One region of the Mesorhizobium sp. B2-1-8 genome, then DNA from elsewhere that is predicted to be linked to it. Evidence: predicted binding sites of a transcription regulator. Region 1 holds the regulator's gene; each other region holds the start of a gene.

Region 1 (4,528 bases):
AAGTCATCCTGCTCGACGAGCCGGCCTCGGCGCTCGACCCATTGTCCACCGCCAAGATCGAGGAACTGATCGACGAGTTGCAGGCCGACTACACGATCGTCATCGTCACCCACAACATGCAGCAGGCCGCGCGCGTCTCGAAGCAGACGGCTTTCATGTATCTGGGCGAACTGGTCGAATTCGACAAGACCGAGAAGATCTTCACGTCGCCTCGCGAGAAGCGCACGCAGGACTACATCACCGGCCGTTTCGGCTGATCTCACGCATACGAGGACCAGGATCATGGCCGAACACACAGTCGCAGCCTTCGACGAGGATCTCGGACAGATCAGCAGGCTGATCAGCGACATGGGCGATCTCGCCGGCACGATGGTCGGTGGCGCCACCAAGGCGCTGCTGAATTCGGACAGCGCGCTGGCACAGCGCGTCGTCTCCGACGACGCCATCATGGACGCGCGCCAGCGCGAACTCGACGACCGCGCCATCACCCTGATCGCCAAGCGCCAGCCGATGGCCGACGATCTGCGCCATGTCGTCGGCTCGATCCGCATGGCGGGCGATCTCGAGCGCATCGGCGACCTTGCCAAGAACATCGCCAAGCGCGTCGGCTCCGTCGGCCTCACCGCCACGCCGCGCGACCTGTCGCACTCGATCGACTCCATGGCGCAGCTGGTGCTGATCCAGGTGCAGGGCGTGGTCGAGGAATATGCGGCCGGCGATGCCGCCGCACTCGCCAAGCTCAGGAACGACGACGAACGCATCGACGTCAAATACACCTCGGTGTTCCGCGAACTCCTGACCTACATGATGGAGGATCCGCGCAACATCACGGCTTGCACGCATCTTTTGTTCTGCGCCAAGAACCTCGAACGCATCGGCGACCATGTGACCAACATCGCCGAGAATGCGTACTATGTGCTGACTGGCACGCAACTGCCCGCCAATCGTCCGAAGCAGGACGAGACGGCGATGTCGGTGCCGGCGGCTTGACGGCAGGGATGATCAATCGATGATCGCGCCACGCATCATGGTGGTGGAGGACGAGGAGCCGCTCGGTGTGCTCCTGCGCTACAATCTGGAATCGGAAGGGTACCAGGTCGAGGTGGTGACGCGCGGCGACGAAGCCGAGATCCGCCTCCAGGAGAACGTGCCCGACCTCCTGGTGCTCGACTGGATGGTGCCGGCGGTTTCCGGCATCGAGCTCTGTCGGCGCCTGCGAATGCGGCCCGAGACCGAGAGGCTGCCGATCATCATGCTTACGGCACGCGGCGAGGAGAGCGACCGCGTGCGCGGCCTTTCGACCGGTGCCGACGACTATCTGGTCAAGCCGTTCTCGACGCCGGAATTCATGGCCCGGGTCAAGGCGCTGCTACGCCGCGCCAAGCCGGAAGTGCTGTCCAGCGTGCTCAAGGTCGGCGACATCGTGCTCGACCGCGAATCGCACCGGGTCTATCGCAAGAAGAGCGAGATCCGGCTTGGCCCGACCGAGTTCCGGTTGCTAGAGTTCATGATGCGCCATCCCGGTCGGGTGTTCTCGCGCAGCCAGCTGCTCGACAATGTCTGGGGCGAGACGATCTATATCGACGAGCGCACCGTGGACGTGCATGTCGGACGGCTGCGCAAGGCGGTCAACAATGGCCGCATGCCCGACGTCATCCGCACCATCCGCGGCGCGGGCTACGCGATCAGGGAAGACTAGACGTCTGTCCCATCTCGGTGAGATCGGAATGGGGAGCGCCCACGTGTATGATTGTGCACCTTCCAGAGCAAAACAATCATGCATGCCGCGCCGATCACATGGAAGAAAAACAAATCCCGATGTCGAAGGAGATCGATTTCGAATGCTGGCCGCCGGCGGTGTGGGCGATCGCCTCGCGCAGTGCCGGCTCGATCAGGTCGAAGGCCGCCGCGCAGACGCCGACCATGGCGACGGGTGCGGGATCGATCAGCGCGAACAGGCTGCCCAGCCCATAACCCAGCGCCTCGCCGGCCTTGCCGTAAAGAGATCGGGGGCTGGGGCGGTCTGCGGCGTAAACCTGCCTGAGGACTTATATCACGTGCCCCTTCCGCCGGCATGACCTATAGCCGGCGCCGCGCGGCAAGACGCGCCTTCATCCGTGCCTTTGCCGATTCAGTGCCATCGTGGAAGGTGTCGAACCACTTGTCCCATGGCACTTCCAGCGTGCCGTAGTTCACCTCAAAGTAGCGATGATGAAGCTGGTGGTGGAAGGTGCCCAGGTCGACGCGCTTGCGCCCGGCCAGCCAGAGCCCTTCGAACCCGGTATGGGTGGTAATGGCGTAAAGGCCATAGAACATCAGGTGGCAGATAAGATGCATCGGGCTGGACGGAACAACGAAATGGACCAGCGCGGTTCCGAAATAGAAAATGTGTTCAACCGGGTGCATCGCAAGGCCCGACCACGGCCCCACATCAATATTGCGGTGATGCAGCGCGTGGATGCGGTAAAGGAGCTTCGTATGGAGCAGCCGGTGAATCCAGTAGAAGTAGAAACTCTCCCAGATCGGGATCAACAGGAAGAGGCCGACGAACCAGACCGGGTGGCCGGACCATGTTAGAGTCGGCGCATAGCCATTGGCCATCGCCCACCAGACCAGCGCCTCGTATGCCGACCAGATCGTTACGCCCGAAGCCAGCGACCAGAATACGTTGTCGGCCAGTTGGCTGTCGAAACTGAAGGCGCGCCCCTTGCGCGGGTAAGGGCGCGGATCAAACTTTTTGTCGGTGCCCTGCAACTGGTGGCGGTGAAAAACAAGATGCAGCCCCTGCGCTACAATTACCGTCAGGCCGAAGTTTCGTAGCCAGATCACCCCGATCCATAGCCCTGGCTCCTTCGCCTGGGCAAGCGTGGGGCTGGCCAAGGCATAAGCCGCGAAGGCCAGCCCCACGATGACGAGATTGATTGAGACAGGCAGCCAGCTTCCGACATACCAGCGAAAGATCGCTGCGAGGTTCAGCGGCCAGCGCCAGATCGGCGCAATCTCAATGGGCAGGCTGTCGGGGACGTGGTTCCATTCCTTCCGGTCTGACATCGATGTCGCTCTTTTCCGGCCGTGGTTCATGCGCAGGGTATTGCTCAGAAATTGACAACACAAAGAATATCTTTTCAGGTATTGGGGTCATTTTAATTGACGGTAAGATCTCATGAAAACACCGCACCCGACCTGGCTGCTCGCCTTCGAGGCGGCGGCGCGGTATGGCAGTTTCACCGCCGCGGCCACTGAGCTGAACCTGACCGCAGCGGCCGTCAGCCAGCATATCCGCCTGCTGGAAAAGCATGTCGGCGCGCGGCTGTTCGAGCGGCTGCCGCGCGGCGTTGCGCTGACGGATATCGGCCAGGCCTATGCCCAGCCGGTGCGCCAGTCCTTCGCCGAGTTGCAGCGGGCGACGGACGGTCTCTTCGCGCGCCCATCGCGGCGGGTGGTGCGGGTGCGCGCCTCGATCACTTGGGCGGCGTTGATCCTCGCGCCCCGGCTGGCCGATTTTCGGCAGGCCCATCCAGAGATCGACATCCAACTCTCCACCTTCGTCTGGTCCGATCGTTTTGAAGCCGGCAACAGCGATGTCGACATCCGCTGGGGGCACGGCGACTGGCCCGAGGGTGCGGTTCAACTGCTGGCCCATGAATCCGCGATCGTCGTCTGCCATCCTGCCGACACCGCCTGGTTGGCGGGGCGCCGGGACATCCGCGACTTCCCCTTTGCCTGCCTGCACCATGTGATCGGGTTTGAGACCGAGTGGCAGCGCCTGTCGGATCATTTCGGCCTCGCCCTCCCGGCCCCGCCGCAGCGTGCCCGCTACGATTCATCGCTGCTCGCGCTCTGGGCGATGACCACGGGCGGCGGCGCCATGATCGTTCTGGAGAGTTTCGCCAGGCCGTTTCTCGATTCCGGCCAACTGGTAGCGCCCTTGCCGCACCGCTTGCCCATAAGTGGCGCGCATTACATGGTGCAGGCCGACGGGGCGGGACGCAATGACGCGGTGCAGACCTTCTGCCGCTGGGCTGCGGCGCTCTACCCGGCCTGAACGCCGGTTTTGGGTACTGGCGCACGGCGGACCGCACCGCCGCCCGACGGGGGCTTAGAGCCGGATGATTTTAGGTCGAATCAACCTGAAATCTGAATCCTTCTCTAAATCGAAGAGATAGAGCATGATGTCGTCCGAAAACCGCTTCACACTTTTCGACATCATGCTCTAGCAGGAGGCTCGAAATCTGGCGGGTAGTATGTCATGCCCCGTCGGAGTGATTGGGTTCGATCTTGGTCTCAGGCAACGTTCTTTCCCGCGCCCGCCCTTGCCTGCACGCCAGGCGCGAAAATCTCCTGGTCGACGAAGGTCAATGCGCGCATGGCGCAGCCTTCGCGGATGAGCGGCAGCTCGTTCGGCTCGGTGTCGAAGGAAATCGATTCCGAATGCTGGCCGCCGGCAGTCTGGGCGATGGCCTCGCGCAAGGCCGGCTCGATCAGGTCGAAGGCGGCGGCGCTGACGCCGACCATCGCAACCGGTGCC
Region 2 (4,528 bases), 1.7 Mb from region 1:
GCGTCGGCCGGCGTGCCAAGTGCGCCCAGGATGGCATCGACCCAGATCCAGCCGCAGACCGCGAAGACCACCGAAACGAGGAAGAAGAAAGTGGCGCTGGTGCCGACGATGCGGCGCGCCTCGGGCAGGTCGCGGGCGCCGACCGACTGCGCCACCAGAATGGTGGCCGCCATGCCGATGCCGAACACAGTGCCGAGGATCAGGAACAGAACGAGATTGGCGTTGGATGTCGCGGTCAGCGCCGAGTCGCCGAGGAAGCGGCCCACCCAGACGGCATTGACCGAGCCGTTCAGCGATTGCAGCACGTTGGAGCCGAGCACCGGCAAGGCGAAGAGCAGCAGCGTGCGTGGGATCGGGCCGCTGGTCAGGTCGCCGGTGCGCCGACGCGCGGGCATTTTTTCGTCCATGGGCGATAAGGCCTATCTCGAGTCCGGTGCGCGATGATCGCATGATTCAACCGAACAGGTCGATGCGGGGGCGGGGAGCTTCGTGCGCGGTGTCGGCTGCCGGCAAGGTCATCGAGCAGGACGGCCGAGCCAATCGATGCGGGCGTGCCAAAGGATGCGGAGTTCTTGAAGCAAGCCTTCACAACCTGCACAAGCGGGCACGCCAGGCGCGCGCCCGCTTGTGCAGTGATCGTTACTTCTTGCCGAGGCCGGGCAGCGTGACCTGATAGACCAGGAACATGGTGTCGACATCGGCGCCGTCATCGGCCTTGTAGGGCGCGCCGACCTGGAAGCCGTCCTGGGCGAGGAAGTCATTGTCGTTGGCGACGAACAGGAAATAGTCGTCGGGCAGCTTCGGGTCGAGGACGCTGGCAACCGACATCGCTTCCCACTTTTCCGAAAGCTCGTTGCGGTCCTTCGCCCCACCATTGTGCAGGCCGAAGCGGCCAAGCTGCGCGGCGTCGTTTATATCGATGAACGGCGTCAGCTTGGCTGGCGTCACAGAGGGATCGAGCACGCCCTTGGGCGCGACCGGCTTGTCGGCCGCGTCGAATGCGCCGCCCGCGATGTCGGTCGCGCCGGACACGTCGACGATGTTGATCTGGCGATAGAGTGACGCGTCACCCTTCTTCAAGCCCTGGCCGTTGCCGCTGTCGCGCGCCAGCATCAGGAAGGACGTGTCCGAAAGCGCCACGATCTCGCTTTGCGCGGCGACCTTGGTCTTGCCCTTGGCATCCCTGAACACCGGCAGCGGCACGACATATTCATGCGCGAGCTTCAGATGGGCGAGGTCGGACGCATCATAGACCAGCGCCCGGGTGTTCTGCCGTGTCGCTGGGGAATCGCCGCCGTCCTGCCTCGGCGCCGACTGCAGCACGGCGATCAGGAATTTGCCGTCCGGCGTCATCGCCATGCCTTCGAGGCCCTGGTTGTTCTGGCGGCCGGTGTCGGGATCCTTCGGATCAGGGTCGGCGGCACCCGGGCCGGGATTGTCGGAGGAGAAGTTCGGCGCTCCCTTGCGCATCGGCACAAGGGCCGCCGGCGGCTGGGTCGCCGACATCAGGCGGCCTTGCGCGGAGAACCTGTAGATGTTGGGGCCGTACTCGTCGGAGATGAACATCGAACCGTCGGGCAGCCGCGCGATGGCCTCGTTGTCGAGAGCGAGCTTGCCGTTGGTGGCGACGGGCAGCATCGGCATGTCGCCGGCCGCGGCGCGTACATCCGACAATGGATCGAGGCCGGTGGCATCGACGCCCTTGTCATCGGTGAGCAGTATCGTGTCGGCAAGCGTCGCCTTGACGCCCGTCTGCTCCTGGCCGGCGTCGGGCGCGACAGGCGTGAATTCGATGCCGACGGCGTTGAGGCGCGGGCGATAGTCGGTGGTGCCGCCGACGTTGTAGCCACGGTCGGGCAGGAGCCAGAGCGACCCCTTGTAGGTACCCGCTTCATGCGTCCAGCCTGATGTGTCGATCGCCATGCCGGAGGCGGAGCCAAAGGTCTCGCCGAACTTGTCGCGCTGGTCGGCCGGCATGCGGCCGACGCCGACCAGGCCCTTGTTGATGTAAGCCATGCCGTCGGCAAGCGCCGGGGTGAGGGCGGTGAACAAGGCCAGCGCGACGCCGAGCGAGGCGGTTCGGTGCAGGTGTTTCATGGACAATCCTCTTTGTGACGAAGCATGCCGGAGCGGCCGAAGGACAAAAACGGAAAGAGGTGCCGCCTCGACGGTGCCGTGCGTGCCTCCCCGAAAGCGATCTAAGGCGTGAACATGATGCTTGCGTGACAGTGCGCGATGCCGCTCCGCCAGCTTACTGGACACTTATGTCTAGTGCATATAGGGTGCCGGCTTCGAACTGACCGGGGAGAAGCCTTGAAGCCGCCGCGTCGGCTTCGTCACCTCGGGCGGATTTGGCTACACGATCGGCAAGGGCGTCGCGCTGGCGTTGGTGGACGACGATTTCGCCGGGGAGGGGACGGCGCTTTGCGTGCACATTGTCGGCGTCGAGCGGACTGCGCGGGTCATCGCGGCCTCGCCCTATGATCCCCAGGGCAAGGCGATGCGGCAATGAGGAGGAGTTTCTGATGATCGATGACGCTGCACGAGACAGCAGGCGCGAACGCCGGCGCGGACGCATGGGCGAGGCCGGCAGCGAATCAACCCGCAAGCCCAATTACCGGTCGCTGAAGAACCCGTTCCTGCCGCAGCCGATCTTTTCCGACGACCAGGTGGCGTCGATCCACGACACGGCGCTGCGCGTGCTGGAGGAGCTCGGCATCAAGGTGCTGTTGCCGCAGGCGCGCGAGGTGCTCGCCCGCGCCGGCGCCCTGGTCGATCCCGACACCGACATGGTGCGCATCGGCCGCGACATGGTGCTGGCCGCACTTGCCTCGGCGCCGCGATCGATCCACGCCAATGCGGGCGCGCGCGCTCGCGATCTGTCGCTCGAACTGGGCTCGATGACGTTCCTGGCGGGCTCCGGCGCGCCCAACGTCACCGATCTCGACCGCGGCCGGCGGCCCGGAACGCTGGCCGCCTTCGAGGAGCTCATGAAGCTGGTGCAGCATTTCGATGTGTTGCACATGCTGGGGCCGTGCATCGAGCCGCAGGACATCGACAATCGCTTCCGCCACTATGCCGTCAACCGGGCGCAGCTGACGCTCTCCGACAAATTCCCGTTCGTGTTCGCACGCGGTACGCCGCAGGTCGATGACAGTTTCGAGATGATCAGGCTGGCCCGCGGGCTGTCCGAAGACGCGTTCCGCACGGGCGCGCATTGCTACACCGTCATCAACACCAACTCGCCGCGCCAGCTCGATATTCCGATGGCGCAAGGCATCATCGATTTCGCCAAGGCGGGCCAGGTCCTGATCATCACGCCGTTCTGTCTGGCCGGTGCGATGGCGCCGATCACGGTGGCCGGCGCCCTGACGCTGCAGCATGCCGAAGCGCTGGCCGGGCTGACGCTGGCGCAGATCGTGCGGCCGGGCGCGCCGGTGGTCTACGGTTCCTTCTCCTCCAATGTCGACATGAAATCCGGAGCACCCGCCTTCGGCACGCCGGAGCACGTCAAAGCCACGCTGGGTGCAGGCCAACTGGCGCGCTTTACCGGTCTGCCCTGGCGCTCGGGCGGCGGCAGCGCGGCCAACATTTCGGACGCGCAGGCCGCGCACGAGACGCAGTTCGCGCTGTGGGGCTCGGTGCTGTCGGGCGCCACAGTCTGCATCCATGCCGCCGGCTGGCTGGAAGGGGGCTTGAGTGTTTCCCTAGAAAAGCTGGTCACCGACATCGAAGCAGTGCAGACGGTGGCGGAACTTTGTACCGCGACGCCCGGCGACGACGACGCAATAGGCTTCGAGGCCATCGCCGAAGTGCAGCCGGGCGGCCACTTCTTCTCGGCCGGCCACACCATGGCGCGCTACCGCACCGCCTTCTACGAGCCGCTGGTGGCCGACTGGTCGAATTTCGGCAACTGGACGCAAAGCGGGTCGAAGAACGCGACCGAACGCGCCACCGGCATCTGGAAGCGCATCCTTGCCGATTTCGAGCCGCCGGCAGCGGCCGCAGCCACGTCAGGCGTGCTCGACGCGTTCATCGCGCGGCGCACGCAAGAGGGCGGTGCGGCGCCGGTGTCATGAGATAGCTTGGTCGTAAGACAGCTTGGTCGTGAGACAGCTTGCCTATTCAACGTTCCAGAATTGTGGCGGTGGTCCCGGAACCCGCAGCGCTTCCCACGCATTCATGGAAGCGGGCCAATGCCTGGCTCCATTTGCGAGCCGTTGAGGGAGGACGACATGGGTTTCGACCAGTATCACGAACCGCCGGAAGAACTGTCGCAGCAAGTGCGGACCTTTGCCCGCATGATCACCTCGCTGATCGAGGAGGCGGAAGCGATCAGCTGGTACGAACAGCGCATGTCGGTGGAGAAGGACCCGCAGGCCAAGGCGATCATGAAGAACGCGCAGAGCGAGGAGTTCAAGCATTTCGGCATGGACCTCGAATTCCTGCTGCGCCAGAAGACGGACTGGCGCGTGGAACTGAAGGAAATCCTGTTTACGACAGGGGATATCGTGAAGGCTGGGGAGAA
Region 3 (4,528 bases), 3.0 Mb from region 1:
TCGCGCGTCTTGGCCCATTCGACCAGCCGTTCGAGGCCGTGGTCCGCGTCGGCTGAACCCTCGGCATAGGAGAGCAGCGACTCACGCGCCCACTGGCTGATCGGGGCTTGCACCGAGTGGGTCGGGTTGGAATAACGTCTCGGTTCATAGGGGCCGTGGTTCTGCAGGCTGACCGCGAAGAAAAACACGGGGTCGTCGCTGGCATCGGCTTCGCGGATGATTTCGTCGGTCATCGCGGCGTCGGATGCCAGCGGTCCGCGCTTTTGCATGGGCGGCAGCGTCTCTTCCGATTTGAAGTCGTTGAAACCGAAATCGGCATAGACCGCGCCGCGATTCCAGAACCAGTTGGTGCCTGGATGGATGGCGCGCGCCTTATAGCCTTCGCTCTTCAGGAAGGTCGCCATCGACGGTGTCGGGGTGCGCACATATTGCTGGTAGGGGATGCTGCCGGCCGGCAGGAAGGCGTTCGAGAACCCGGTCAGCGCCTCGAATTCGATATTGGCGGTCATGCCGCCGAATTCAGGCGAGAACATCGAACCCGAGCGAAGCGCCCGCACATTGGGCATCGGATCGGGGGTGATGGTGACGCCGGGCAGCTTGGTCGGATCCCAGAAGGATTCGCTCATGACGACGATGATGTCTGGCTTCTGGGCCGGCACCGAGGCGGTCACATTGGTTCGGTCAATGGCCGCAATAGCCTTGTCGGAATAGCCTGGCGGGGCCGAGACGTGCGCCATCGGCACGTTGAGCGCGAAGGCGAGCGCAAAGCCATTGGAGGCGTAGTTTTCCTTCTGGTCCCACATGATCGGGATGATCTGCAGCCGGTCCCGCGTCCACGAGAAGGTGGCATAGTCCATGATCGAGACGAAGAAGGCGAGCAGCGGCACCGCCAGCGTCAGCCGGGCAAGGCGGCCCTTGTGGCTGAGGGCCGGAACCTTGCGGCGCCAAAGCCGCCAGCCGTAGACCAGCAGGGACAGGCCGGCGACGATGCCCACGACCATGGCGAGCGCGGTCATAGGCCGGTCGCGCACAAGGAGCGGCAGCAGGGCGAAGATCTGGCGGGCATAGAGAAAATCGGTCGGGTAGAGCGGATCGCCGAGATAATGCGATTTCTGGTGGCCGACAAAGGCCAGCGACAGGGTCAGCGGCGCCACGATCATCAGGCTTTGATGACTGCGGCCGAGCACCGCGTCGAGGCCGATCAGGATCAGCGCGAACACGACGATGGTGGTCCAGCCGGGCTTGAGCGGCTGCAGGAAGAAGGAAACGGTGCCGGCGACATCACCCCGCACGATCAGTTCGATGGCGAACACCAGGACAGCCGAGATCGCCAGGCTGATCAGTCCGTAGCGGACGACCGGCCATTTCCGGCCCGGCAGATAGCCCGTGGACGGATCGTCTTCCAGGAATTGCGGCGCGGCGTTGCCGGTACGTTTGAAACTCTTTGCCACTTTAACTTCCCACCCAAAGACGACCCACGTCATTCGATTGTCATATAATTGTCACGCAAGGCTAGCGCCTGTGGCGGAAATAAGAAGAGCCAGCAAACGATTCGTGAGCGGTTTTCATCAGGTGTGATCGCCAAAAAGCCTTTTGGAACAGGCACGCGCGCGCGGATACGGCGTTCGGCATGGGCTGAAGTGGCTTGACTTGGCAGGCTGCCTTGCGCCACAGGCAGGGAAAATTCGTAGTATCAGGCAAGCAAAACCAGTCTGGGGAGCCCTCGCATGGCCGTTGCATTCACCTTTCCGGGACAAGGCAGCCAGGCTGTCGGCATGGGCAAGGATCTCGCCGATGCTTTTCCCGAGGCACGTAGGATTTTCCAGGAAGTCGACGACGCGCTCGGCGAAAACCTGTCGAAGCTGATCTGGGAAGGTCCCGAAGAGACCTTGACGCTGACGGCCAACGCGCAGCCGGCGCTGATGGCGGTGTCGTTGGCGGCGATCAGGGCGCTGGAAGCGCGCGGTTTCTCGCTGAACGACAAGGTCGCCTATGTCGCCGGCCACTCGCTGGGCGAATATTCGGCACTCGCCGCCGCCGGCTTCGTTTCTGTTGGCGATGCCGCCCGTCTGCTGCGCATTCGCGGCAACGCCATGCAGGCAGCGGTGCCGGCCGGCGAAGGCGCCATGGCGGCGATCATCGGGTTGGAGCAGGCCGATGTCGAAGCTGCCTGTGCCGAGGCCGCAAAGGGCTCGATTTGCCAGATCGCCAACGACAATGGCGGCGGCCAGCTGGTCATCTCAGGTGCGAAGGCCGCGGTTGAGCTGGCAGCGAAACTGTGCACCGAAAAGGGCGCCAAACGGGCGCTGATGCTGCAGGTGTCGGCGCCCTTCCATTCTGCGCTGATGGCACCTGCGGCCAACGTCATGCGCGAGGCTCTTGCCGGCGTGGCAAAGACTGCGCCAGTCGTTCCCGTCCTTTCCAACGTATCGGTACAGCCGTCGACCGATCCCGACGAAATCGCCCGGCGTCTGGTCGAGCAGGTGACCGGTCGCGTGCGTTGGCGCGAAACTGTGGAATGGTTCGGCGCCAACGGTGTCTCGACGCTTTACGAGATCGGCGCCGGCAAGGTGCTTTCGGGACTGGCTCGTCGCATCAACCGCGACATCGCCACCGCCTCTGTAGGTTCCGCGGCCGAGGTCGAGGCGGCATTGGCGGCGCTTGCATAAAACGCCATTTGATACCATCCCTATATGGGGTGCCCTCTTCTCAACCTGGAGACAAAAATGTTCGAATTGACCGGCCGCAAGGCGCTTGTCACCGGCGCATCGGGGGGCATCGGCGAGGCGATCGCCAGGGTGCTGCATGCACAGGGCGCGATCGTCGGCCTGCACGGCACGCGCGTCGAGAAACTGGAGACGCTGGCCTCCGAACTGGGCGACCGGGTCAAGCTGTTCCCGGCCAACCTGTCGAACCGCGACGAGGTCAAGGCACTCGGCCAGAAGGCGGAGGCCGATCTCGAGGGCGTCGACATCCTGGTCAACAATGCCGGCATCACCAAGGACGGCCTGTTCGTGCGCATGTCGGACGCCGACTGGGATACGGTGCTGGAGGTCAATCTCGCCGCCGTTTTCCGGCTGACCCGTGAACTGACCCACCCGATGATGCGCCGCCGCCATGGCCGCATCATCAACATCACTTCGGTGGTCGGGGTGACCGGCAATCCTGGCCAGGCGAACTACTGCGCCTCCAAGGCCGGAATGATCGGCTTGTCCAAATCGCTGGCGCAGGAGATCGCCACCCGCAACATCACCGTCAACTGCGTCGCTCCGGGCTTCATCGAATCGGCGATGACCGACAAGCTCAACGACAAGCAGAAAGAGGCGATCATGGCGGCGATCCCCACCAAGCGCATGGGCACCAGTGCCGAAGTGGCGTCCGCCGTTGCCTATCTGGCTTCGAACGAGGCCGCCTACGTAACCGGGCAGACCATTCACGTGAATGGCGGCATGGCGATGATCTGAGCGAGGTTCGGCAGCATTATCGCCGTGCTGTGAAAACCCACCATTTCGGCTTGGACCTCGGCTATTTTTCGTGTAATGCGGCCCGCAACCCGGCGGTTCGGGCAAAACCGGTCCGTGGCCGTTGCGTTACCGGCAGGACCATCTTTCAGCTTGATTAGCGGCATTCCGCCCGCTAACGAAGACAGACAAACAAAAGACGAGGATGCCCCAAATGAGTGACACCGCAGAGCGCGTCAAGAAGATCGTCATCGAACACCTTGGCGTCGATGCCGACAAAGTGACGGAGCAGGCGAGCTTCATCGATGATCTGGGCGCTGACAGCCTCGACACGGTTGAACTTGTCATGGCGTTCGAAGAAGAATTCGGCGTCGAGATCCCCGACGACGCAGCCGAGACCATTCTGACGGTCGGCGATGCGGTGAAGTACATCGACAAGGCTTCGGCCTGACGCTTTCCGCAGTCATCACCGGGGAGGACCTGCGATGAGGCGTGTCGTCGTAACGGGCCTTGGCTTGGTTTCGCCGTTCGGTATGGGCTTCGAGCACGGCTGGAAGGAACTGCTGACCGGCCGCAGCGCCGCCAAGCGCGTCACCGAGTTCGAGGTGGACGATCTTGCTTGCAAGATCGCCCACGTCATTCCGCGTGGCGACGGCTCCAACGGCACGCTCAATCCCGAAGCCATTCTTGAGCCGAAGGAACTTCGCAAGATCGGCGACTTCATCCTGTACGGGATCGCGGCCGCCGATGAAGCACTGAAGGATTCCGGCTGGAAGCCTTCAACCGAAGAGGAGCGTTGCGCCACCGGTGTGCTGATCGGCTCCGGCATCGGCGGTCTTGAGGGCATCGCCGAGAACGCGATCATCCTCAAGGAACGCGGCCCGCGCCGCATCAGCCCGTTCTTCATTCCCGGAAACATCATCAATCTCGTGTCGGGCCAGGTTTCGATCCGGCACGGATTGAAAGGTCCCAACCACGCTGTCGTCACCGCTTGCTCGACCGGCGCGCACGCTATTGGCGACGCCGCCCGGCTGATCATCTTCGGCGATGCCGACATCATGCTGGCT
Region 4 (4,528 bases), 280 kb from region 1:
GCAGGCTGTGAGCGTTGGCAATTGCGGCTTCGCCACCTTTGACCGCGACATACATCTTCAAGCCTCCATCGTCTCGATGCGCGTCGTGCGCGGCAGGCAGGCTATGCCGTCCGATGTGGCGAGGATGATGTCGACGCCACGAGGAAAGCGCTTGTTGTTTTGCTTCCACTGCTCGACGAAATGGCGCGGCATCTGGGCCGGTGCGATCGTGGCGCTGGTTTCGATGCCGGGGCCTTCCAGCAACAGCGGGGCCCCTGAAGCGAGGTCGCCGACCTGCAGGATCAGCGTCGTCGATCGGTCGGGATAGTCCTGCGTGCCCTGCGAAAAGCCATCGATCGCCATCATCTCGGCGGGCATGGCAATAAACGCGAAATGCGCGTCGGCTGATGTGTTGGCCAGCGGTGCGCCCGTGTGGAAACCAAGCCAGGAGCTGATCGCCGCGGATGCATGCAGTGCCGGGTCGAGCCAGAGCGGCGTGTCGTTGTCGCACAGCGCCAGGGCAATGGAGCCTGATGTTGCCGAAAGCGGCGCCGGCGGACGGGCCCGCGCCGGTAAGGGCTGGACGCTGCCCGGCCGCGCCATGGCATCCATGACGGCCCGAAACACGGCCTGGGCGTTGAAGACCGGGTCGGCGAAACCGCCTTCGATCGATTGCGCAGCGATATCCATCAGTCTTCTCCGCGAACCATGGTGAAGAAATCCACCTTCGTTGCCGCCGTCTCGGCGCGGCGTTTTTCGTGGGCAGCGGTCAGAGCGGAGCGCAAGGGCGCAATAAGCCTGGTCTCGACCTCGGTGCGGCGGGCAGGGTCCTGCCAGAGCGCGTCGGCGATGGCTGCCAGCTTCGCCTTCTGCTTATCGCGGCCAAGCGCGTAGCAATGACCGACCTGCCCGGATGGCAGCCGGACGGTGGCGCGAGTGACGGTCGCTTCGCCGACATTGAAGGGCGCGCCGCCGCCGCCGATGCGGCCACGCAGGGTGACCAGGCCGGTCTCGGGGCCGCGCAGCAATTCGGCTTGCGAAGGCAGGCCGGCCTCGTTCCAGAGCCGCACGATGTCGTCGCCGCTCGATTGCGCCAGCGTCGCCATGGCGGCCTTGCGCTCGGCCTGGTCCCGGGCTTCCTGTCCTCGCATCGCCAACTTTCCTCTTTGCTAAATTTGTCTATTGATATAGACAACTATACAAATTATACATACTACCTAACGCGAGTCCATGACGGGTGCGTGACAGGATTGGCCGGGGGGCAAAAACATGATCGGGCAGCAGGTGGTCGACAGCATCGAGCGGCGCAGCGGTGTTTCACTGTGGCGCCAGATCGCCGACAGGATCCTGCAATCGATTGCCACCGGTGATTTCGCCGAGAATGCCGCGCTGCCGCCCGAGGTCGCTCTGGCCGAGCGCTACGGCGTCAACCGTCACACCGTACGCAGCGCCATATCGGCCCTCGTGCAGGAGGGCGTGCTGCGGGCCGAGCAGGGGCGAGGCACCTTCGTCTTGTCGCGCAAGCGGCTGTCTTATCCGATTGGCGCGCGGACACGCTTTTCGACTGGCCTGCAGGGGCAGACGTCGGAACGGCACATCGTGCTGCTCTCCTCATCGATCGAGCCCGCCAGCCAGCGCGTTGCCGAAGGGCTCGGTCTGGCCCGTGGCACCGAGATGATACGGCTGGAGACACGCGGCGAGGCCGACGGGCGGCCGGTGTCGCGCGCCGCCGCTTGGTTCGAGGCGAGGCGCTTTGCAGGCATCGACAAAGCGATGGCGCAGACCGGTTCGATCACCGCGTCGCTCGCCCGTTTCGGTATAGACGATTATCTCAGGCAATCGACCGTGCTGTCGGCGCGCCACGCGGACGCCGCCGACCTTGCCGACCTCGACCTGCAGCCGGGCGCCATAGTCCTGGTCACGGTGGCGGTCAACGTCACGCCCGACGGCCAGCCGATCCAGTTTTCGGAGTCGCGTTTTCCTGCAGAGCGAGTGGAGCTGAAGCTCTCGGCGCTGTAGGCCCTGGCTATCCGATCTCGATAACGGCCTTGATCAGGCCCGACTTTTCGTGCGCCCAGCGTGCGAGATCCCTTGGCGTATCGGCCAGCGTGGTGCGGTGGGTGACGAGCTTGGCAAGCGGCACGGCACCATTCCGAATCGAGGCGGCGACATGATCGAAGTCGGCGCGCAACGCATTGCGGCTGCCGATCAATGTCATTTCGCGCTTGTGGAACTCAGGGTCGGAAAAGACGATGTCGTCCTTGACGACGCTGACCAGTACCAGCGTGCCGCCATGCGCGACATGGGCGAAGGCCGATTGCACCGACCGGGTGTTGCCGGTGGCGTCGAAGACCACGTCGAAGCCTTCGCCGTCGGTCGCATCACGCACCAGATCGGACACGGGTGCTTGCGAGCCGTCGAGAATCGAAAAGCCGAGCTCACTCGCGGCGAAGGTCAGTCTTTCGGTGCTCATGTCGAGAAGTGTCACCTCGAGCCCGGCAATGCGTGCGAAGATGGCGGTGCCAAGCCCGATCGGGCCGGCGCCGATGACCAGCGCGCGTCCACCGGGCTCGGAACGCGCACGGCGCACGGCATGCGCGCCGATGGCCAGGAATTCGACGGCGGCGGCGTCGGCAAGCGACAGCCCGTTTGTGGGATAAAGGTTCTGCGCCGGCACCAGGATCCGTTCGCACATGGCGCCGTCGCGATGCACGCCGAGCACTTCGATCCTGACACAGCAATTTGGCTTGCCGTGCCGGCAGGCGATGCATTTGCCGCAGGAGAGATAGGGGTTGATGATCACCGGTTCGCCGACCGCAAGACCGACTCCTTCGCCGACTTCGACGACGGTGCCGGAGACTTCGTGGCCCATGATGCGGGGGTAAGCGAGGAAAGGATGCTTGCCCTCGAAGATGTGATAGTCGGTGCCGCAGATGCCGACATGGCTGACCGCGACCAGCGCCCAGCCGGGAGGCGGCGAGCCGGGAGCAGGGCGGTCTTCCAGGATAAGCTCACCTGGCGAGCGGCAGATGACGGCTTTCATGCTTCAATCCACTCTGTCACGAAATCGCCGGCCCGTTTCCGACAGGGCCGGCGATCGATTTTGGTTTGCCGCTACTTGCCGCCGCGGCGGCGCAGGCCATCGAAATAGACGATGACGATGATCAGCGCGCCGGTGATGACACGCTGCCAGAAGGCGTTGACGTTGAGCAGGTTGGCGCCGTTGTTGATGGTCGCCAGGATGAAGGCGCCGAGCAGTGGCCCGTGCACCGAGCCGACCGCGCCGAACAGTGAGGTGCCCCCGATCACCGACGAGGCGATCGCCTGCAGTTCCCATCCTTCGGCCTGGGTCGGATTGCCGATGCCGATGCGCGAAGCCAAGAGCACGCCGACGAACGCCGCGCAGAGACCCGACAGCGTGTAGGCCATGAAGATGGTGCGTTGGACATTGACGCCGGACAGGCGCGAGGCCTCGGCGTTCGACCCGACCGAGAACAGGTACCGGCCCCAGCGGCTGTGATGCAGGAAGACATAGGCGGGTATGCCGACCAGCAGCACCATCCAGAACAGATTGGGGATGCCGACGAAGGAGTTGCGCGAGAATTCCTGGAAAGCATCATTGTTGATCGAAATCGAATTGCCGTTGGTCATCAAAAGGCCAATGCCGCGCAGCGAGGTCAGAGTCGCCAGCGTGATGATGAAGGGCGGCAGGCCCATCTTGACGATGCCAAACCCATGGAAAAGGCCGATGGCGACGCCGACCAGCAGGGTGAGCAGGATGGCGAGGAAGACCGGGAGGCCGGCATTAATCAGCATCGCGGCGATGACGGTTGCGAAGCCGACCACGGCGCCGACGGACAGATCGATGCCGCCGGTGATGATGACGAAGGTCTGGCCGACAGCCAAAATGGCGATCATCGAACCCTGACGCAGCAGATTCGAGATGTTGTTGGCCGACGCGAAGCTCGACGTGGAGAACGACAGAATGACCCACAGCAGCACCAGCAGCGCCAGCAGCGTCAGTCCGAACAGTGCGTTGTAATTGCGCTTCGGTTTTTCGGCAGGAATCGCCTCGGTGCTCATGTCTTTCCTCCCAGCTTTTCTTGTTTCTCGGCGAGCGCCTGTGTGAGAATGTCTTCGTGATCGGCGGTGTGGAACCCGTGCGTGGCCACCAGCTTGCCGCGGCGGAACACGTGCAGCGTGTCGGCCAGTTCATAGACTTCCGGCAAATAGGACGAGATCAGGATGATGCCCGCGCCCTTCGACAAGAGCGCGCTGAACAGGCGGTAGATCTCCGCCTTGGTGCCGACGTCGACGCCGACCGTCGGCTCGTCGAAGATGAACAGCTTGGCGCCGTGCGCCAGCCATTTGCCGATGACGATCTTCTGCTGATTGCCGCCCGACAGGCTGGAAGCCAACGCATGGCGCGTCGGCGTCTTGATCCTGAGGCCTGCGATCTGGCGTTCGGCCTCGGCCTTCTCTTTGGCGTTCGATATCAAGAGATTACTGGAGATGCGCTTGTAGATCGGCAGGTTGAGGTTGAGGCCGA

The links. The regulator PhoB, encoded in region 1, activates phosphate uptake and scavenging genes when phosphate is short. The targets are predictions, from matches to a motif close to TGTCATNNANCTGTCAT.
Region 2: FJ970_RS15410 (esterase-like activity of phytase family protein) is a predicted target of PhoB. The motif match lies at 2,212-2,228, and genes of this name have one in related genera.
Region 3: FJ970_RS23815 (LTA synthase family protein) is a predicted target of PhoB. The motif match lies at 1,490-1,506, and genes of this name have one in related genera.
Region 4: phnF (phosphonate metabolism transcriptional regulator PhnF) is a predicted target of PhoB. The motif match lies at 1,210-1,226, and genes of this name have one in related genera.

Annotation. Positions count from the first base shown of each region.
Region 1 is NZ_CP083952.1:1,446,564-1,451,091, forward strand. It holds gene pstB (phosphate ABC transporter ATP-binding protein PstB) at 1-257, shown strand, start outside; gene phoU (phosphate signaling complex protein PhoU) at 283-990, shown strand; gene phoB (phosphate regulon transcriptional regulator PhoB) at 1,010-1,699, shown strand; partial or broken gene FJ970_RS07095 (sugar kinase) at 1,821-2,009, opposite strand; gene FJ970_RS07100 (sterol desaturase family protein) at 2,080-3,051, opposite strand; gene FJ970_RS07105 (LysR substrate-binding domain-containing protein) at 3,164-4,045, shown strand; gene FJ970_RS07110 (ROK family protein) at 4,285-4,528, opposite strand, start outside.
Region 2 is NZ_CP083952.1:3,147,596-3,152,123, forward strand. It holds gene FJ970_RS15405 (MATE family efflux transporter) at 1-395, opposite strand, end outside; gene FJ970_RS15410 (esterase-like activity of phytase family protein) at 640-2,097, opposite strand; partial or broken gene FJ970_RS15415 (glycine cleavage T C-terminal barrel domain-containing protein) at 2,321-2,512, shown strand; gene FJ970_RS15420 (trimethylamine methyltransferase family protein) at 2,526-4,079, shown strand; gene FJ970_RS15425 (hypothetical protein) at 4,236-4,528, shown strand, end outside.
Region 3 is NZ_CP083952.1:4,826,840-4,831,367, reverse strand. It holds gene FJ970_RS23815 (LTA synthase family protein) at 1-1,484, opposite strand, end outside; gene fabD (ACP S-malonyltransferase) at 1,728-2,669, shown strand; gene fabG (3-oxoacyl-[acyl-carrier-protein] reductase) at 2,727-3,464, shown strand; gene FJ970_RS23800 (acyl carrier protein) at 3,676-3,912, shown strand; gene fabF (beta-ketoacyl-ACP synthase II) at 3,947-4,528, shown strand, end outside.
Region 4 is NZ_CP083952.1:1,728,493-1,733,020, forward strand. It holds gene FJ970_RS08485 (carbon-phosphorus lyase complex subunit PhnI) at 1-55, opposite strand, end outside; gene phnH (phosphonate C-P lyase system protein PhnH) at 58-669, opposite strand; gene phnG (phosphonate C-P lyase system protein PhnG) at 669-1,130, opposite strand; gene phnF (phosphonate metabolism transcriptional regulator PhnF) at 1,249-1,998, shown strand; gene FJ970_RS08505 (zinc-binding alcohol dehydrogenase family protein) at 2,006-3,022, opposite strand; gene FJ970_RS08510 (ABC transporter permease) at 3,094-4,062, opposite strand; gene FJ970_RS08515 (sugar ABC transporter ATP-binding protein) at 4,059-4,528, opposite strand, start outside.